Regions from separate parts of the Blautia sp. MCC283 genome, predicted to be linked through region 3. Evidence: riboswitches for the same ligand, from Rfam matches in the RefSeq annotation. Region 3 holds a riboswitch; each other region holds the start of a gene.
The links. Region 3 has a riboswitch for cobalamin ahead of GPK81_RS01105 (sirohydrochlorin cobaltochelatase). Riboswitches for the same ligand answer to the same signal wherever they lie in the genome.
Positions count from the first base shown of each region.

Region 1: another riboswitch for cobalamin. It lies ahead of GPK81_RS12990 (ABC transporter substrate-binding protein); the one in region 3 lies ahead of GPK81_RS01105 (sirohydrochlorin cobaltochelatase).
Region 2: another riboswitch for cobalamin. It lies ahead of GPK81_RS01415 (leucine-rich repeat domain-containing protein); the one in region 3 lies ahead of GPK81_RS01105 (sirohydrochlorin cobaltochelatase).
Region 4: another riboswitch for cobalamin. It lies ahead of nikB (nickel ABC transporter permease); the one in region 3 lies ahead of GPK81_RS01105 (sirohydrochlorin cobaltochelatase).

Region 1 is NZ_WQQB01000045.1:72,993-78,347, forward strand. Features, by position in the region: gene GPK81_RS12980 (ABC transporter ATP-binding protein) at 1-657, opposite strand, end outside; gene GPK81_RS12985 (FecCD family ABC transporter permease) at 657-1,742, opposite strand; gene GPK81_RS12990 (ABC transporter substrate-binding protein) at 1,757-2,851, opposite strand; cobalamin riboswitch at 2,958-3,247, opposite strand; gene pcrA (DNA helicase PcrA) at 3,349-5,355, opposite strand, start outside.
Region 2 is NZ_WQQB01000005.1:8,121-13,475, forward strand. Features, by position in the region: gene GPK81_RS17815 (DUF4430 domain-containing protein) at 1-1,210, opposite strand, end outside; cobalamin riboswitch at 1,533-1,724, shown strand; gene GPK81_RS01415 (leucine-rich repeat domain-containing protein) at 1,818-2,645, shown strand; gene GPK81_RS01420 (DUF4430 domain-containing protein) at 2,725-5,355, opposite strand, start outside.
Region 3 is NZ_WQQB01000004.1:42,810-48,164, reverse strand. Features, by position in the region: gene GPK81_RS01110 (hypothetical protein) at 1-403, opposite strand, end outside; gene GPK81_RS01105 (sirohydrochlorin cobaltochelatase) at 525-1,829, opposite strand; cobalamin riboswitch at 1,986-2,161, opposite strand; gene GPK81_RS01100 (NAD(P)/FAD-dependent oxidoreductase) at 2,414-3,793, opposite strand; gene GPK81_RS01095 (DNA internalization-related competence protein ComEC/Rec2) at 3,915-5,355, opposite strand, start outside.
Region 4 is NZ_WQQB01000028.1:37,885-43,239, forward strand. Features, by position in the region: gene GPK81_RS09605 (ABC transporter substrate-binding protein) at 1-1,289, opposite strand, end outside; gene nikC (nickel transporter permease) at 1,350-2,180, opposite strand; gene nikB (nickel ABC transporter permease) at 2,181-3,119, opposite strand; cobalamin riboswitch at 3,309-3,498, opposite strand; gene GPK81_RS09620 (M14 family metallopeptidase) at 3,787-4,746, opposite strand; gene hisIE (bifunctional phosphoribosyl-AMP cyclohydrolase/phosphoribosyl-ATP diphosphatase HisIE) at 4,842-5,355, opposite strand, start outside.

The DNA of each region.
Region 1 (5,355 bases), on a different contig from region 3:
CGGCGTTCCGTAACCTTCCAGAACTCCGTCCTTCAGTACATAGATCTTATCACAGTATGCTGCTGCAATATTCAGATCGTGAATAGCGGAGATCACGGTTACATTAAGTTTTTTCACCAGCTCCATCAGCATGATCTGGTGGGTAATGTCCAGATGATTGGTAGGCTCATCCAGAATCAGTGCAGAGGTCTGCTGGGCAAGTGCTCTTGCCAGGATCACCCTCTGCTGCTCTCCTCCGGAAAGAGTGGAAAAGGTACGGTCTGCAAACGCCTCCATCTGTACGGTTTTCAGCGCTTCATCCACGATCTGGTAATCTTTTGCATTGTCCCGTTCCAGAGTCTTTTTATGAGGCGCACGCCCCATAAGAACCACCTCGCGGACCGTAAAATCAAAATTATAATAATTGTGCTGTGCCACCACGGCCATTTTTTTCGCAGAGCTTCGAACACTCATGGAATGAAGCTCCTCGCCGTCCAGATACACGGCTCCTGCGTCTGGTTTCAGAATACGGTAAATGCATTTCAGCAAAGTGGATTTTCCGCTTCCGTTTGGTCCGATGATTCCTACCAGTTCCTTATCCTGGGATTCCATGGAGATTCCCTTCAGGATCTGTCTGGCGTGAAAGCCAACCTGAATATTTTCTGTGGTGATCTTCATTACCGGGCACCTCCGAATCCATAGGATTTCCGCACAAGCAGATAAATAAAGCAGGGAGCACCGATAATGGATACCAGCACACCGATGGGCATCTCGGAATTTTTAAGGATCACACGACATGCCGCATCGCACCAGATCAGAAACGATGCACCAAGAAGCGCACTTAAGGGGAGCAGTTTTCTGTGATCTGTTCCAAAAAGGATCCGGACCACATGAGGGATCACCAGTCCCACAAATCCGATTACACCGGCACAGTACACGGCAAATCCGATCATAACAGAAGCAACGATCAGATAAAAAGTCCGCAGTCTGTGCAGATCTGTTCCAAGGGTAATGGATACGTCATCTCCCAGAAGCATCAGATTCAGGTTCCGGTACTGCGTCCAGAAAACAGCCACGCACACCAGCGTGACCGGAAGCATTACACCCACTCTGGTCCAGCTTGCTCCGGCAAGACTTCCCATGCTCCACTTCATAACTTCTGTTGCCGCATTTTTGTCATTGGTAATATAAATGACAAAATTGGAAAAAGCAGAACAGACTGCGCTGACCGCCATTCCCGCAAGGATCAGTTTTGCGGAAGTTGCCTTTCCACCCATGTTTGCAATGGCGATCACCGCAAAAGAAGTGATCATCGCGCCAATGAAAGCTGTGATTCCCACAGAGTTTCCACCAAGAAAGCTTCCGATTCCAAGCATGATGGCCAGTGTGGCACCCAGAGATGCACCAGATGAGATACCCAGCACATACGGGTCTGCCAGCGGGTTCTGCACGATAGCCTGCATCACCACGCCGCACACGGAAAGAGCCATTCCAACTGCCAGAGCCAGAAGGACTCTAGGCAGCCGGATCAGCCACACAACATCATGAACTGCGCCTTCCGCATAGGCGGACAGACTTTTTATATGAAACAATTTATAAGCGATAACGCTGTATACATCCTTCAGTGACAGATCCGCATTTCCAAAAGTGATGGCTGCAAGTATGGAAAAAATAAGGAATCCTGCAAGTCCGATGAGAACTGCCACATACATGGATGTTCTGAGCACCTTATCTTTTTTTCTCTGTGAAGCTGTTTCTTTCACTGCATTTTCTCCGATCAGTCAAGATTTACGTCCGGATATAATCCCTTTGCAAAAGTTTCGATTCCGTCCTGGGTACGTGTTGCACTTGCATACATCTCACTGAGCATGATCGGGTAAACACGTCCGTTCTTTACTGCGTCAAGGCTCTTCAGGGACTCATCATCCTGGATCACTGCAAGCTGGCTGTTCTTAACAGTTTCCGGATCATCTCCTGCATATGGCATGTAAACCACAAAGATCACGTCAGGGTTGGCTGCGATGATATCCTCTTTTCCAACGGTGGAAGCATCCGGGTTTGCAAGAGTTGCGCCTAACTGTGTTACCATATCTCCGCCAAGGCTCTTTACGCCATAGTTTGTGATGTCATCTCCAAGAGGCTCCAATACCATTACGCTTGGTTTGTCTTTTACATCTGCAGTTGCAGTAAGAGTTTTGTCGATCACTGCTTTTGCATCATCAACGATAGCCTGTGCTTTGTCCTGTACATCGAAGATCTTTCCGATATTTAAGATATCTGTGAATTCATTTTCCAGTGTTCTGTCGCCGTCCGGACGAGTATTGGTGTTGTAGTAGGTGTTGCAGCCTTTGTCGATCCAGTCTGTTACATTTCCCAGATTCTTATCAGAGAAAAGAGAGCTCCAGGATAAGATCATGTCCGGCTCCAGCATTGTTACAGTTTCAAGGGATGGGGTAAATTCGTCAAGATAATTTGTTTTTGAGAATGCTTCTTTGAGATCTTCCGGAACTTCATTATCAAGACCTGCGGTAGCTACCAGGTGGTCTTCCAGACCAAGTGCGAGCATAGTCTCAATGCTTCCCTGATATACAGCAAGGACTTTTTCCGGTGCTTTTTCATAAGTGGTTTCGATTTCGTTTCCATCGTAATCATAGGTTGTGATGGTCAGAGGATATTCTGTCTTGGTTGCCTCTGCGGAAGAATCTTCGGTGTCTGCAGACTCTGTACTGTCTTCTGCTGCCGGCTGGTTGTCTTCCTTGATGGTCTCGGAGTCTGCTCTCTCTGCGGCATAAACAGCCGGAGTTGCTGATACGGTCATTGCCGCTGCCATTACCATTGCCATGATTCTTGTGGATACATACTTGTTTTTCATTTCATTTCCTCTCTTTTCGCCTGTTTTATCTCCTGTTGCCTATGGGTAACCGAAAAGATGGGGCTTCATAAAATCTGCACGGAACACTTTGTACGGAAGCTCCCACTTACATACTGTCAAGCAGGTTTCCTGACTTACAGACTCAGAAAAAACTCCGCAAAATAAAAACTGATACACCATTCATCTTTTAGCCGATCATGAATGATATATCAGAATTTTCTCCAGAATCTCTCTGACATCGGGATTTCGCCTTCTCACATGAGTTTCTGCAATGGCATGTGAAATCCCTTCTTCTGTATACAGTGGCCGCAACCGCTCAGGCTTTTTACCCGATTCCCTCTCACAGTATCCGGCAGCATATGTGCCGGTGATACTGTTCACTTCACAGCAATTCAATTACGCTGATACTGATTCTAACATACCGGTTTTCCAATTACAACCTTGAGGCCGGATTTTTACAGTTTTTTGCAGAAATAGTCTGCCCGGAGAGATCCCTCTCAGATCTTTTTCAGCTTGGCAAAACCGGCGAACATTTTTTTCACGCCGACTTTGTCAAAGTCTACCGTCACTTCGTAGTCTCTGCCGCCGTCTGCGATATTTTTTACGATACCGACTCCGAATTTCACATGACGGACCGTGTCTCCCTCACCATAGTCCAGGCTGTCCGCCTTCTTCACTGTGAAATCTTTTTTCTGCAGGGTGCTCTTTGCCTGGAAATTCATTTTCATCTGGGCATAGGCGCTTTTCGGAGATACGATATCATCTACTCTGGGCTTTTTCTCCTGAATGGTATGTCCAAGATCTACCAGCTCCCGTGGAATCTCCCTTACAAAACGTGACACACGGTTATACTGAGTCTCCCCACGGATCATCCGCTGTTTTGCACAGGTTAAAGTCAGTTCCTTCATGGCACGGGTGATCCCCACATAACAGAGCCTTCGCTCCTCCTCGATATCCGACGGATCACCGGACCAGATGGAAGCATATCCCGGAAAAACACCGTCCTCCATTCCCACGATAAATACATTTGGGAACTCCAGTCCCTTGGCACTGTGAAGAGTCATCAGCAGCACATAATCCTGATCCGGATCAACAGAATCGATATCTGCCACCAGTGCGATCTCCTCCAGAAATGCAGAAAGTGTTGCCGGCTGTCCGGCCTCCTCCATGGCTTCCTGGAAGGATTCTGTCTTGGAGATCAGCTCGTCGATATTTTCGATCCTCGCCTGAGCCTCCTCCGTTTTCTCTGCCTCCAGTTCCTTCACATAACCGGTAAGTTCAATGACCTCTTCCAGGGTTTCACGGACTGTATAGGCCTCTGCCTTACTTTTCAGTCCCTGGATAAAGGATACAAAATCATTGATCTTTCCTGCTGCCCTGCCAATGGACGGTACTTCCTCCACCACGCGGAGCGCATCGTAAAAGCTCAGGTTCATCATATCCGCATAGTCCTGGACACGGCCGATGCTGGTGAGTCCGATCCCTCTTTTTGGCACATTTAAGATCCTGCGCACAGCCAGATCATCACTGGCATTGTCAATGGTCTTCAGATAGCTTAACAGATCCTTAATCTCTTTGCGGGCATAAAAGTTCACGCCGCCGACAATCTTATAAGGAACATTTGCCAGGAGAAATTTCTCCTCAAAGAGACGGGACTGGGCATTGGTCCGATAAAGTACTGCACAGTCCTTGTACTGGAATTTCCCGTTGCGGCGCCCCTGGATGATCTCTCCTGCAACATACTCCGCTTCCTCAAATCCGTTGTTGAACTGACGGAAATGTACTTTATCGCCCTCTTCGTTCTCTGTCCAGAGGCGTTTTTCCTTACGCTCTGTGTTGTTGACGATCACCTCATTGGCTGCATTGAGGATGTTCTGGGTAGAACGGTAATTCTGTTCCAGGCGCACCACCTTAGCCTCAGGAAAAACCTTCTCAAAGCCTAAGATATTCCCGATATTTGCTCCACGAAAACGATAGATGGACTGATCATCATCACCAACCACACAGAGATTCTTGTATTTCTCGGCAAGAAGACTTACAAATTTAAACTGGGCAGTATTGGTATCCTGATACTCATCCACCATAATATATTTGAAACGTTCCTGATAATAGTCCAGGATATCCGGATTATGCTGAAAAAGCTCCACAGTCTTCACGATCAGGTCATCAAAATCCAGCGCATTGTTTCCCCGGAGGATAGACTGATATTCCTTATACATACCGGCAATCTTCCGTGCATCCGGATCGCCGCCCGCATTCAGCTCCATCTCTTCCGGTGTGATCAGTTCATCCTTGGCATGGGAAATCTCAGCAAGAACAGCGCGTTCCTTGTAGATCTTGGTATTGATATCAAACTTCCGGAAGATTTCCTTCATGACTGTTTTCTGGTCGTCGGCATCATAGATGGTAAAATTACTGCCAAAGCCCAGCACCTCAATATGTCTGCGCAGGATCCTCACGCAGGCGGAATGGAAGGTGGAGACCCATACGCTCTCCGCACCCAT
Region 2 (5,355 bases), on a different contig from region 3:
AGGAATATTCCAGCTGGATTCCGGCGTACTCACAAACTCTCTGAAGTACTTCAAAAACGGTTTCTCCCTCTGTAAACTCTACGGTACTGGTATCCAGGATCACTCCGTTTGCCGGCACATAAGCTTCTTTTCCGGCTGTCAGATTGTCCATATTATTAAGGATGGTATCGCAGAGGATCGTGATGGTACACTGCTTAGTATCCTGAGAATCCCCGTCACCGGAACCATCATCAGAACTGCCGTCATCGGATACATCTCCATCACTGCCTGCGGTGTCTTCTCCGGAAGAATCCGTCTCATCCTGAGAAGCATCCGGTGTGTATTCCTGTGTTGTGTTCTCTCCGCTGCCTGCAGTGTCTGCGGTATTTCCGTCTGTTGTATCGGAATTCTGTTTCGCAGATCCATCTGCAGACTTTTTATCATCCGATTTTTCTGAAGTCTTCGGAATCTTGTTTGTAGAATTTAAACTCTTCTCAAGAGCTGCTTTCTTCTCTGCGGCTCTGTCATCCAGAACTTTCTGAAGTTCCTCCGGTGTAAAACATAAACTGTCTTTATCTGCGCATCCCAGCAGCTGCTGGATCATATATTCATTTAATGCTCCTGCTGAGATCTTACTTGTTTCTACTTTCCAGCTTCCGTCCTCACTTTTTGTCATCTGAGCACTTTCGCCGGCTGTTACGGTTGTGGTTTTTCCGTCCGCTCCGGCCAGTTCCACTTCATCCTTAAATACATACACAGCGCCGCTTCCGGACTGTGCGCTTACGGAAAAGACTCCTGTCTCAAAGGTAAGCGTATTTTCATCAAGAGCGATCTCTGCTTTTCCCACAGAATCCGTAAGATCCGCAAAAACCTCTCCCTGATCCGCAGTAAGTTTCAAATTGTTTTTTTCTACGGATTCCGCAGTAAGTTTCGTATTTGCGTTAAGTGAAAGTGTATTGTTTTCTCCGGCTGAAAGCTCCGCTGTGGTTCCGTTCTTCGTCTCAAGAATATCTCCGGCTCTCAATGCCACATTTTTTTCCAGGCCGTAGCCCACACCGTTTCTCTGAATATTGGCCACACCTTTTACGTTCTTTGTCATAAGAACGCTGTCCGATCCTTTATCAAACCATCCTTTCAGATTTCCCACTGCCATCACTCCGCATCCGGCAATGACCAGGATCAGTACTACCATGATCACATTAAACAGCGTCTTTTTCCTCTTACTTTCCATTCTTCCTCCTTTTCTCTGCACAAAAAAAGCAACAAAAAAGGTAACGGAAAATAATCCCTCTTTTCCAAGGGGATTCCATTACCTGATAGATGTTCCTATGCGCAAACCAATGCTTCTACCTTACATGAAAGAAAAACCGCCCGCCGACTGTACGGCATCGCACTTACATGTACAGGAATCACACCTGTTTGCACGTCTTTCTTTTCTATGAAATTTTATACTGAAATTATAGTTTATTTCCTCTTGTCTGTCAAACGAAAACCCGGAAAACAATTGTATCTGTCCTTTTTCTGTGATATAATAATCAGACACCCAAAAATATTAAATATAGACGTTTTCAAGTTCCGGTTTTTTCCTGCAGAAAACCGGATTAAAAGGGAATAAGGTGAGAATCCTCAACAGACGTGCTACTGTATTTGCTTAGTTTATCCGTGAACCATTGTACTTTATCGTATGAGAAGGGGATAAACGTGACTGCATAAGTCAGGAGATCTGCTTGGAAATACTGCCGGCTATTACACGTATGATAAATAAATGGAGAATTCTTTTTTGACATCGTATCTGCCTGTGATGCGGTGTCTTTTTTTATGTTAAAGGAGACTTTTTTATGTCAGGTACTTATTACAGATCCAGTCGTGTCATTTCCAAAAACAACGCAAGAAACTATCTTTCCTCAAATGTAAAGATCCCTGCGCCAATTGAATATATCGCGTCGGAAGCTTTTCAGAAAAAGACCAAGATCTCCTCTGTCTGTTTTCCGGACACGCTTAAAAATATCGGCGCCAGAACCTTTCAGGGCTGCACTCTTCTGAAAGAAGTATTGCTTCCCACCCAGGTGGAAAATATGGGATCCAACGTATTTTCTCAATGTAATTCCCTGAAAAAAGTCATTCTTCCTCAGGCACTTTCTTCTATCCCGAGAGCCGCCTTTCAGGAGAACCGAAAGCTTGGATGTGTGATCTTTCCCCATGATTCACAGATTTCCCGGATCCGCTCCGAAGCTTTTTCACAGTGTACCTCCCTGGAATCCCTTCAGCTGTCTTCCGCACTTACCCTCATCGAGGACCGTGCTTTTTACCGCTGTAAAAATCTCCGTTCCGTGGATTTCCCGGAAGGTCTGAAACGTATCGGAAAAGAGGCTTTTTATTTTTGTGCCATAGAAGAACTTCATCTTCCCCAGTCCCTGGAATTTTTGGACGAAAGCGCATTTTTTAAGTGTATGAATCTTACTTATGTCTGTCTTCCCACAAATATCCATTATATCGGCAAATGGGTATTCCACGGATGTAACCGTATGAAATATCTGGAGATCCGACACGATCCCGATTTTATCGGGCCATGGATCATCAACCGTGCCTGTACCATCCGGTGTTATAAAGGTTCCAAAGTAGATGAGTATTGTAAGGAATTTGATTTTAAAGTTGAATATTTATGATCAAATGATCAAAAGCGGCATTTTTTCACATTTCATTCTGTGAAAAAATGCCGCTTTTATTTTTCAGGGGATAACAGCTTTATTTAACTGTTACCTTGCATGTTACTTTTTTGCTTCCGCTCTTTACGGTGATCACTGCTGTTCCTGCTTTTTTTGCTGTGATCACACCTGTGCTGCTTACGGTTGCCACGTTCTTATTGGAAGAAGTGTAAGTAATCTTCTCACCGGATGTGAACGGTGTACGTACCGGTTTCAGGGTTGTCTTTGCTCCTTTTTTCAGAGTAAGGGCAGATTTTACACCTGTGATCTTTGTTGTTTTTACTGTAGATTTCTGAACAGTTACTGTGATATAAGCTTTCTTTCCGCTCTTTAAGGTTACGGAAACTTTTGCTGTACCAGCTGTTTTTCCGGCTTTGATCACACCTTTGCTGCTTACAGTTACGATTTTTTTGTTGGTAGTTCCCCATGCCTTTACAGCATCACCGTTGGCAAGTCCTGTTACTTTCACTCTGGATGTGGACTGATTTACTTTCAGAGTGATCTTTGTTGCGTTCAGTTTCAGGGTTGGAGTCAGTTTTTTGCCGTAAGGTCTGGTTGTCTTTGTTTTATAACCGCATTTGGAGCAGACTTTTGTCTGTACTGCCGGTTTGAATACGGTTGCTTTTGTTGTTGTTTTCCAGGTGTAAGTATGTCTTGTCTTCGGGATACTTACTGTCTTTGTTGCGCCGCAGACTGTACAGGTATATGTTTTCACACCTGCTGTTGTACAGGTAGCTGCTTTTGTTACTTTACCTTTGTCATAGGTATGTGCTGCATATCCGTTCTTTCTCTCATTGCTGGAGATGTTGCACCAGGAATTTTCGTTTTTGGAATTTGCACATTCATGCCAGTGGGCGTTTTTGTCAAATGTCCATGCTGTCTCCCAGACATGATTCTCTTCTTCCGGATAGTAGTCTGTGTAATGAAGAACGATCTGGTCATTGTTCTTTACTTCCTGCTCGGAAACTCCAAGATCCGGATAAGAGCCGTTTAATGTATACATCCATCCGCTGTATTTTCCGTTTGTAAACTCGCCAAGTGTAACATCACCTTTTGTGATGGACGCAATGTAGTTTCCGGATGGATTCTCGCATGTCATGTTGTTGGCAAGTAATGCTGCGTCAATGACATCTTTTGCCGTAGAGCCTTCTACAACGGTATACTCACTCTGCTCCAGCCAGGTCTCCAGATTTCCTGCATAGTAGGTATGATACTGATGATCTTTATCACTGTCGTGAACCTGGTCACCTAAGATCGTAAGGGAAACTTTGATCTTCGGCACTACCAGTTTGGTAAGCTTATCTGCATCTGCACCGAGAGGATCATCGGTACGGTTATGCTGTGCTTTCGTTGCACCGGAAATACTTGGTCTTCCGTTTTCTGAATTGTAATAAGTTACGCCTTCCACAGGTGTGGGATTTGCATAATTTGTATCAACGAAATCGATCGCTCCGATTCCTTTTACATCTTTACAGGTATACTCATTGTTCTCGATGATGTTGTATTTATCAATACCTTTGATGTAACCGATCACACCGCCGACACGTGTTCCGTTTGTTGCGCTTACCGTTCCCTCAAAGGAGTTGTTCTGAATATACTGGATACCGTTGTCCCAGCACTGTACCATACCGGTCTCAGAACCAAGGATACCACCTACATAGTCATTTCCTGTGATCGTTCCGTTGGAATAGCAGTCCTGAATCGTTACACCTGGTGTGTTCGGCGCAGAAGATTCACCCCACCGTGTTCCGCCGTATCCGCCGCCGGAAATACCACCTGCGTAATTTCCGCTTGCAGTTACGGTTCCGTAGAACTTACAGTTTTTCAGTGCATAGGTTCCCATAGACTGACCTTTGTTTCCGCTGATACCGCCTACGTATTTTGTTCCGTAGACATCTGCGTAACTTACGCAGTTCTCGATAGTTCCGTTGAAGTCACCACCAAAGGAACCGATATTGGACTGTGCTTTGTCATATCCGATCACAACACCTTTTTCTACAGTACTGTTGGTGATGGTGATCTGGTTCTGTCCGGATGCATATCCTCCGATAAATCCGGATTTCAAAGTCTGTGTTCCTGCTTTTAAAGTTACATTGTCGATCTTGATCGGGTTTCTGGAACTGTAATCAACCTCATAATTACAGACAACACCGTCAGACGCGATCTGCTCTCCATAGATATTCAGATTTTTCAGAGTAGAATCTGCTACATAACCAAGAAGACATTTCTCCCCTTTCGGTACTGTCAGCAGATGGTTGTCTCCGTCCAGATTTCCCTGGAATTTGGATGTTTTTATTCCAATCGGAGTCCATCCTTCCGGAAGTGTGATATCCTCTGTAAATTTCAGATACTGGTTTGCAAAAGTACCTTTTCCGTTGTTTACATAATCTGCAACTGCCTGAATGTCAGCTGTGGATGTAACCAGGTACGGATCTGCCTCTGTACCGGTTCCTGCCAGTGTCAGATCTCCGCTTTCCTCACCATCTGCAAATGCTGCTACAGCCTCTCCTGCGGAAAACGGATCTTCGCTCTCCTGTGTGGAAACAGCTGCTGCGTCTTCATCCTGTGAAAGATCTTCTGCGTCATCTGCTTCCAGATCAATGCTTTCTGCGTCATCCTCCTGCTGTTCCGGAACGTCCTCCTCTGTAGCTTCCTCTGTTACTTCTTCTGC
Region 3 (5,355 bases):
ATTTTACTGTATCTGTGGTAGGTTCAATGATCTCGGCGCCATCCTTCTGTGCATCTTCTGCAGTTCCTGCAAACAGATTTACGATCTTCTTGGAAACCAGGCTTACATGGATGGTCATCTTGCCATCTTTGACCGTAAGCTCTCCTTTTTCGTCATTGGCCTCATTTACATGGAACATACTGCTGTCTGTGTCAAACTCTGCTGTATAAACACCATCTTCCAGGGTATCTGTCTTGGCTGCATCTGCCTCTTTCTCATTGGAAGCTTCCGCATCCTCTTTGGAATCGTTTTTGGCAGATTCGGTTTTTGCGGAATCTGTTGCAGCCATCGCAGGCACAGAGCCAAGGGCCATAGCTGATGCACTTACCATTGCAAGGATTAAGTTTACATAACGTTTTTTCATAATAATCTTCTCCCTTCCATAGATACAGCAATCTGCCCGGAAGACAGTCTTCCTGATCTTTCCGGGCAGTTACATGGATTTCTTATAGGTATCTGAGCTCACTCAGATCGTTTCATATTTATTATTCTGCGGAATCCTCAGCGGAATCAGCCTCTGTATCTGCTGCTGCGTCAGAATCTGCGGACTCATCTGTGCTTCCGATGGAGTCGATAGCTGCTTTTGTATGATCTACATAAAGCTGCTCAACAGCCTCGATACGTCCAAGACCTGCGATCTGTGTATCAACATTCTCGAAGTTTCCGGATGCTACAAACTGGCTCTTCCAGGAATCCTCATCATCACCGGCCATATCGTTGTTTGCATGGTCTCCGGCAACAACCATCAGCGGACGAAGAACAACGTTCTTGTATCCTGCCTCTTTTACCTTCTCGATAACCTTGTCGCAGGCTGTATCTTCCGGTTTACCCTCTACAGTACCGATGAATGCGTTCTTGAATCCAAGGTTTTCCATCTGTGTCTGCATCTGATCGTATGTAATGTTAGCTGTATGAGATGTTCCATGTCCCATGAATACGAATGCTGTGCCAGCCTCAGCTGCTGCATCCATGCTGTCAAATCCGGCTTCTTTGCAAGCCTCATCTGTGATTGCCTGAGCAACGGCTTTCTTGTCATCGTTGATCACGGTTGCATCGTCTCCAACCTCACCGAGCATTGGCTCTGCGATAGCTACAGACTCGAATTTATCTTTATAGCCATTGATCGCTTCTGTCATCTCATCGTACTCAGCACCATGCATCAGATGAGTAGGCTGTACAACCAGATTCTTAACACCATTCTCTACTGCACGGTCAAGAGCCTGCTGCATGTTATCGATCACTTCATCATCTCTTGCCTCTACATGGTTGATGATGATCTGTGCTGTAAATGCTCTTCTTACAGACCAGTCCGGATAAGCTTCTGCAAGAGCATCCTCGATTCCTTTGACATCCTCTGCACGGCTGTCATTGAAGGAAGTACCAAAGCTTACTACCAGAAGCTCGTTCTCACCGATCTCATCCTGGTTACGTGGATCGTCTTTGGAAGCGTCTCCTGTGTCACGTCCGAAGTAATCCGGATCAGCGTTCTCGCCCTCTACCAGTTCTTTCTGAGCGTCTGTCAGAGCATCCCATGCTTCTTTAGCTGCCTTGCAGTCCTCATCTGTTGTGTCAGTTCTCTCCTGAACATAGATCTTGTCGATCAGAGCTGCTACATTGTCAGCTGCTTTCTGGTCTTCATCAGAAGCCTCTGTGGTATCAGCTGCCTCAGTACTCTCATCTGCGCTCTCTTCTGTAGCGGAATCATCTGCTGCCATTGCTGTTGTAGCTGCACCCATAGAGCATGTCATGGAAACTGCGAGCATCAGAGCTAACATTGTTTTTCTTTTCATTTCTTATCGTCCTCTTTTCATGTATTTCCAGAATACTGATATGTACAAAAAAACGGCTGCTTTCTGCGGCCGCCTGCTCACACACGATTCTCTCGCAATACACATAAAAAGAAGTTCTGTATTGTTATTGAGAATACAGATTCGTAGACCGCGAATCCTGGATCTCACAATAAGGCAGTTCTCCTGACTTGGTTCCACACTGCTTTCCCTTCCCGGTTTCCCAGTGGTATTTAAAAACAGCTCCCCGTTCACAGTGACGGTATCGTTCCGGATTCTCACCGGATTCTCTTTTGCACATCCGACTGGACGCAACCTTATTGCCATAACATTTGTACATATTCGATTTTACCTGGTTACTTATTCTTTTACCACAAAATCACAAAATTGTCAAGATTGCTGTCGGACGAATCATGGTGCTTCCCCTGCATCTGTCAGTTATTTTCAACATACTCCTTTCAATATTCATGCACATTATGCATGGTTTTATATGATTTATGTTTTTTATTTATGGTACAGTGATTTCCTACAACATAAAAGCAGCCCCTTTCCGCCATCACTGTGACAGCAGAAAAGGGCCGCTCATATTATTTACTGAAGTACTCCTGCTCAAGGTATCTGGCTACATAGATACCGCTGGCGGATGCATGGGAAAGAGAATGTGTCACACCGCTGCAGTCTCCGATAACAAAGAGACCTTTGTGGCAGGTTTCCAGATTCTCATCGATCTCAACTTCCATGTTGTAGAATTTAACCTCAACACCATAAAGCAGAGTATCGTCATCTGCTGTTCCAGGTGCGATCTTATCCAGAGCATAGATCATCTCGATGATTCCATCCAGGATACGCTTCGGCATAACAAGGCTTAAGTCTCCCGGTGTTGCGGAAAGAGTCGGTGTTACGAAGCTCTCCTCAATACGTGCTTTTGTGCTTCGTCTTCCACGGATCAGATCTCCGAAACGCTGTACCATAACACCACCGCCAAGCATGTTGGAAAGTCTTGCGATGCTCTCACCATATCCGTTGCTGTCATGGAACGGCTCTGAGAAATGTTTGGATACCAGAAGCGCAAAATTTGTATTGTTGGTGTGTTTTGCAGGATCTTCATAGCTGTGGCCGTTTACTGTGATGATTCCATTGGTGTTCTCATTAACCACAACACCTCTCGGGTTCATACAGAAAGTACGGACCATATCCTCAAACTTCTCGGTTCTGTAAACGATCTTGCTCTCGTAAAGCTCATCGGTCAGACGGCTGAACACCTCTGCCGGAAGCTCCACACGGACACCGATATCCACACGGTTGGAAAGTGTGGGGATCTTAAGATCTGTACATACAGTCTCCATCCATTTACTTCCGCTTCGTCCCGCGGAGATGATGCAGTAAGTTCCCTCGTAACGCTCATCACCTACAACAACTGCATAGCCGTCTTCTGTTTTCTCCACTTTGTCAACGGACGCGTCAAAATAGAAATCTACATGGGCTTTCATCTTGTCATAGAGATTCTGAAGTACTACATAGTTGATATCCGTTCCCAGGTGGCGGACAGATGCATCCAGAAGATGCAGGCCGTTCTGAAGACAAAGCTTACGGATCTCACTGTTTGTGGTGGAATAAAGCTTGGTTCCCTCTCCACCATGCATCAGATTCAGTTTATCTACATATTCCATCAGTTCTGTGGCTGTATCCTTGCCAATATGCTGATACAGCGTTCCGCCAAACTGATTGGTGATATTATATTTTCCATCGGAGAAAGCGCCTGCACCGCCAAATCCTTTCATGATCGCACATGTTTTACAGTGGATACAAGATTTTACTTTCTTTCCGTCAATAGGACATTTTCTTTTTTCCAGAGGATGGCCGGCTTCAAAAACCGCGATCTTTTTCTCCGGATCATTATTCATCAGCTCATAGGCTGCAAAGATTCCTCCAGGACCTGCTCCTACGATCAGTACGTCATATTTCATAAATAAAAACTCCTTATCTTGTGTTGCCTGTTTTCAATGTTTCGTTTTCGCACAAACCCTGTCTATTCTACAACAAGTGTTTGTAAAAGTCACCTGTTTTTTCGGTTTTGAAAAAAATTTTTCAGTCCTTCCGGAACCTGTGGATCTTAAGCTTTTTCCCATCTGTTTCCACAGTAATGGCACCGCTTTCCATGGTATATTCCACCTGGCTTCCGGCCGCTTCCAGACGCTCTACGGTTTCCGGCGACGGATGCCCGTAAGTGTTGGTGGAAGAACAGGAAATGATCGCCAGTTCCGGCTTTATTTTTTCAAGAAACGCTTCCGTGGTAGAATAACGGGAACCATGATGTCCCACTTTCAGACAGTCCACATCCTTTAATATCCCGGACGCCAGAAGCTTTTTCTCCGTGTCTGCTCCGATATCCCCGGTAAAAAGCATCTGAAATTCTCCAAACGAGAGTTCCATCACCATTGCCTCCTCATTCACATCTTTTCCTGTGGCGTTTTTCTCCGGCCACAAGATGGAAAAAGATACCAGACCACAATGCAGCTCATCTCCCTTTTTTCCTGTCACAATTTTTATTCCGGCTTTTTGTGCCGCATCCGAGAGTTCCTCCCAGGCCTCCGGCTTTTCCGCCCATGAAGGAAGCACCAGATATCCTGCCCGGATGGTCGTGAGTCCATTTCCCATATATTCCAGAAGTTCCTTCGCCCCGCTGATATGATCCTTGTCTGTATGGGAAATAAAAAGCCCGTCCAAATAAGAAATCCCCTGACTTTTCAGAGCCGGCAGAAGGCAGTATCTTCCAAGGTCCGACTGGCTGCTGCTTCCTCCGTCAATAAGAAAATGGTGATTATCCGGAGTCTCTACAAGGATGCCATCTCCCTGCCCCACATCCAGGCAGGTCACTTTCAGGTCTCCTGCCGGATGAAACCCGAGGATCAGAATTCCTGTTATCATCAATGCGCCGGCTGCTGCCCGGACTGTCCGGAGTTTCCTTTGGATCTTTCCCGGGATTCTTTTATCCCGGCTGGATAACTCTGATTTCATACCCGCTTCCTGTTCCCGCCTCATCGGTTCTTTTATATACTGTCCCATAAACAGGATTGTAATCAAAAAAACATAATATACCAGAATCTGCCAGATTTCCGGTTCCCCTCCGATCCAGGTGCTCCACCTTAATTTTCCTGCAAGGCTACATAGATATTCATAAAAAAGCAGCAATCCTCTTGCCGGCAAAATTACCAGTTTTGCAGCAGAAATACTGAAAATTCCAAGCAACAGTGCCGCCATTCCTCCCATCAGCACAAAGCCCACACTTGGAAGCACCAGAAGATTCAGAAAAAATCCGGCAAGGGATACTTCTCCAAAAAATTTCAGCATCACAGGCAGTGTCACCAGCTGAAGGGCCATGGAACTTACCAGTGCCTTCGTCCATTTTTTCTCCGCACCTGCAAGAGCACAGATTTTTTCCGCTGCAACACCGATCCCAAGAACACAGCCAAAGGACAGAAGAAAACCGCTGTCCAGAAGATACGCCGGGGATTCCAGAAGAATCATC
Region 4 (5,355 bases), on a different contig from region 3:
TTCTCCGGATCACCTGTGTTGGCAACCAGTACGTTCCAGATCAGAAGGTCATACTGACCGGAATCTCTCATGTCAAGAAGTGTCTCATAACTTACAGTATTCAGGTTTACATTGATACCGATCTCTTTCAGGCTGGCCTGTGCTGCCTGTGCGTATACACCAAGCTCTGCACGGCTTGTGTAAATAACGAAATCAAGAACAAGCGGATCTCCGTCCGGAGTCTCTACAAATCCGTCACCGTCAACATCTTTGTATCCAGCTTCCTCAAGAATCTTCTTTGCGCCATCCGGATCGTAAGCATTCTCATCTTTCAGATCATCAAATCCAAAGTCAAGTGTTGGCGGAACCGGTGCTTTACCAGCTGTTGCACCACCCTCAAGAAGAGTGTTACAGTATGTCTCTTTGTCAAGTCCGCGGAGAAGTGCCTGACGAAGTGCCTTGTCGCTGAGTGCATGATCCTCGTTCTGGTTCATGAACGCATAGGTGGAACGAAGAGACTGAAGTTCCTGAATATCATAGTTGTCATTTCCCTCGAACTCAACCAGGTTCTCTGTTTTCAGGTTGTAAGCGATATCGATCTCACCTGTCTGAAGAGCCATGGAACGTGTTGTCTGGTCATCCACACATTTCAGTGTAACTTTGTCAAGGGGAACTTCGCCATCCCAGTAGTTCTCATTCTTTACTACAACACAGGAGTCTGTCGGGCTGAAAGACTCTACTGCGTAAGGTCCTGTACAGATCGGTCCTTCCATTGCAAATGTGGAATCATCGACATTTGTATCAACAATGAGGAACAGCGGGTCTGCAAGGCAGCCAGCCATGTTTGCGTTAGCTCTGTTCAGGTGGAAAATCAGGTTCTGTCCGTCAACTTCGATGTTATCAAGATCAAAGAACTCCGGAACTCGGTCGCTCTTCTCGGCAGTACGCTCGATGGAAGCTTTTACCATCTCCGGTGTCATGTCATCACCGTTGGAGAATTTTACGCCCTCACGGATCTTGAATGTCCATGTTTTTCCATCTTCGCTGTTATCCCACTCTTCTGCAAGACATGGAACGATCTCACCGTGCTCATCGAATTTTGTAAGGCACTCACCGATCGCATAACGGGATACAACCCAGCTGAAATACTGCTCTGTCGGCTCCAGTGTATCTGCAAAGCTTGTTACTCCGATGGTGATCTCCTTATCACTTTTTTTGTCACCTTTTGCCTGAGCCACTGTTGTCATGGAAAAAGTCATCATGCATGCAAGTGTAGCAGCCAGCACTTTTTTAACTACGTTATTTCTCATTTCATCCTCCTAAAGATAAATAATACTGATCATATGGTGTTGGTTTGTTACAGAGTTGTTTTATTGATCCTGGCGCGGATCCAGTACATCACGGATGCTGTCTCCAAGCATGTTGAAAACAACAACACAGATCACGATAGCGATACCAGGGTAGATCATAAGCCATGGCGCTTTTGCCATGTAGGTCCTTCCTTCATTCAGCATCAGTCCCCATTCCGGTGTCGGCGCGGTTGCACCAAATCCCAGGAATGAAAGGGAAGCCAGTTCCAGCATCATGGTTCCGATATCTGCCGCTGCAGTTACCACCATCTGGGTTACCATGTTGGGAAGAACGTGTACAAGAAGAATTTTCCAGGTCTTTGTTCCGTTTACCACAGCTGCCTCTATGTAAAGACTCTTCTTGACTTTCAAAACCATACTTCTTGCAAGGCGGGCATATTTTGTCCAGCTTACAGCCGCAATGGAGATAACGGCATTGACCAGATTCGGTCCGAGCATACCGGCAATGGCAATGGCCAGAACAAGGCCGGGGAATGAGATCATCATATCCGCGATACGCATGATCACTGCATCCACAACACCACCGAAATATCCGGCGATAACTCCTAAAAATGTACCGATCACAAAGATCACCGCAACCAGACATAAGGTCATGATCAGAGAGGTTCTTGTTCCGAAGATAACACGGGAAAGAAGATCTCGTCCAAGCTTATCCGTTCCGAACGGATGAGCGGAGCTTGGCTCCTGCAGTGATTCGGTCATAACTGCATCCAACGGATCATATGGAGAAAGCTGCGGTGCAAAGATCGCAACACCGATCACCACGAGACCCAGAATAAAGAAAAGAGTGAACTGTTTATTTTCTTTGAATGTTCGTAATACCTTTTTCAATTATCTATCCTCCTTAAGTCTTGGATCGAGATAAGTATAGGACAGATCCACAAGCAGGTTGATGCACATGTACAGGATCGCGATCCAGAGTACATAGCCCTGTACAAGAGGATAGTCACGACAGGAAATTGCCTTTACTGCCATATTTCCCATTCCAGGCCAGTTGTAAATGATCTCTACAACTGCAGTACCTCCCAGAAGACTTCCAAGGGAAAGCCCCAGCAGTGTTACCAGCGGAAGCATTACATTAGGAAGAACGTGTTTCCAGAGAATGACGCTTTCCTTGATCCCACGCATTCTTGCACCTGTGACATAATCCTGGTGAAGTTCCTCCAGTACTGCACTTCTTACCTGTCTGGTATACTTTGCAGACATGGCAAGTGCAAGTGTCAGCGCCGGAAGGATCATGGATTTAAAATCTGTACTGCCTCCGGCAACATTGATCCAGCGAAGCTGAACACCAAAGATGCTGAGAAGGATCAGGCCCAGCCAGAAGCTTGGAACAGATACTCCCACAAAGGTAATTCCTCTTACAAAATAATCCGGGAATTTGTTCTGATATACAGCGGCCAGTATTCCAAGCGGTATGGAAATAATGACCATCATCAGAAGTGCCAGCAACGACATCCTCAGCGTCGGCCAGAAACAGGATACCAGTTTATCCGTTACCGGCATTTTGAAAGAATAGGACTGTCCCATATCTCCTGTTACAACACCTTTCAGCCAGGAACCATACTGCACAAGAAATGGCTGGTCAAGGCCGAGATCATGTCTTGTCTGTTCCAGAAGTTCCGGTGTTGGAAGATTACCACACTCTGTCAACATGATCTCCGCAGGATCACCAGGTGACAGGTAGGTCAGTCCAAATGTGAAAAAGCTGATTCCAAATAATACAATGATAATCTGGAGAAATCTTTTTCCTACTTGTTTCTTTGTCACGTTTTACTCCTTTCCTCATTTGATGTGATTTTTAGCATAGCCGTTTCAACTTATATAAGATAATAATAACTATAATGGGATTCTTTATATGCAGAAAATGCATGGAATTTTAGAAATACGCACGAAAAAAGCCCGTGACGAAATACGGGCACACACAAAAAAACTTGCTTCCTATCTTCCGTAAGAATCATCTTAAAACAATTACAAGCAGGTCTCCTGACTCAGGCTCCTCACCCTCAGACACCTTCCCGGCCCTATTTCTCACGCACCCGGCCAGTGGTATTTTATCTGAGGATTCCCCATTACAGTGACGGGATCGTACCGGATTTACACCGGTTTCCCTATTAATCCTCTCGGAACTTGCAACGACTGATGTAAAAATCAGCAAATGCTGTTAAATTACGGATTTATTATATGATAAATCTATTGCTGTTGTCCATAGAAAAATGTTGTATTTTTAGAATATTTATCAATTTTGTCAAAGCTGTTTGAATTGTACATATACCCCGTTAGGTATTTAACAACTGAGTTTATCCGATTTGTCAAAAAAATACGGATTTTACGCGTTTGTTTTTACAAATAGAACAACAAACGGTAAAATCCGGTTTTCTTATCGTTTCTATAGGAATTGAATAAAACAATTTTTGGTGGAAAAGCTCTGCGAATATCAGGTCAGCGTCTCTGTGATCGCTGCATAGGCGATCATCGGTCCGTCCTCAATAATATTCAGGCTGGCTGTCTGATAAAGTACAACTCCATTTTCTGTTGCAATGGATGTATAAAGCAGGTTTCCGTAGTAATCTCTCAGTTCACCCAGGTCTTCTCCTTTAAAGAAGTACTCTCCAGGCTTTTTGGATGGATACCAGCATCCGGTATATGGTGCATATTCATATACCACATTTTCCAGAAGCATCTGACGGTAATGTTTCAGTCCGTGACATTTCTTCCCCTGAAGATGAAACACAAGATGACGGACGTCTCTTTTGTCCTGTTCCACTTCCTCCCAGGTCCAGTAACTGTGTCCGCCCCTCTCGATGAGAATGCTTGGAATTCCAAGAGAAGAAGCATAATTATAGGCACCACCTGTAGCAGTTGTAGAGCGGACCACATATTTGACACCGATATGTCTTGCCATATGTAAGGACTTCTCTGCCGTCTCTTCATCTACAACCCCTACATAATAAACATATGGATGAAGCTGCTCATATCCGTCTCCGCTGTGCAGATCAATATAATAATCCGTTATGGAAAAAAGTTTCGTCACCATGGTATAGGCAATGCGGTCTGCAGCTGTCCCCTCAGGATCTCCCGGGAAAACACGGTTCAGATTCTTACCATCTTCATAGACCATACTCATGGTACGATGTTCAAATCCACTGACATTGACCAGCGGAATGATGATCACATTTCCCTTCAGTTCCTCCGGCTGAAATTCTTTCGCAAGTTCCATCGCCGCCTGTATTCCTACATACTCGGCGCTGTGTACTCCTGCTGTGATCAGGATCGTCGGTCCGTCTTCCACCCCGCAGATCACAGTCGCCGGCATCGCCATGCCGCATCCTGTGATCTCAATCTTACCTTGTGCTTTTTCTCCTTTTTCGATCACCCAGTCATCAATTTTGATCATTGGCTGTTTCCCTTTCCCTTTTTCTTATATTTCCGCACTTTGTTCCGATAAGTATACCATGCCTAACCAAAATTGTATATGTCTTTTTTTTAATTCTATCTTTTTGCCAGTTCTCTGGTGATCTCTTCCCAGCTGACACCTTTTTCCACCATCAGTACCATCATGTGATAGAGAAAATCTGAGATCTCATACTTGATCTCTTCTTTATCCGGATTTTTGGCGGCAATGACGATCTCTGTACATTCTTCACCGACTTTTTTCAGGATCTTGTCAATTCCCTTATCAAAAAGATAATTGGTATAGGAACCTTCCTTCGGATTCGCTTTCCGGTCTGTGATCACATCGTACACATTCTGGAATACGTGGAGTGGATTGGTATCATCGTACTCTTTCTTCATCAGTGGTTTGAAGAAACAGGTACGGTTTCCTGTATGGCAGGCAGCCCCCACCTGATCCACCTTGGCAAGGATCGTATCATTGTCACAGTCAATGGTAAGGGATTTTACATACTGTACATGTCCGGATGTCAGGCCTTTTGTCCAGAGTTCATTCCGGCTGCGGCTCCAGTATGTCATTTTTCCCAGTTTCAGTGTAGTATCAAAAGCCAGT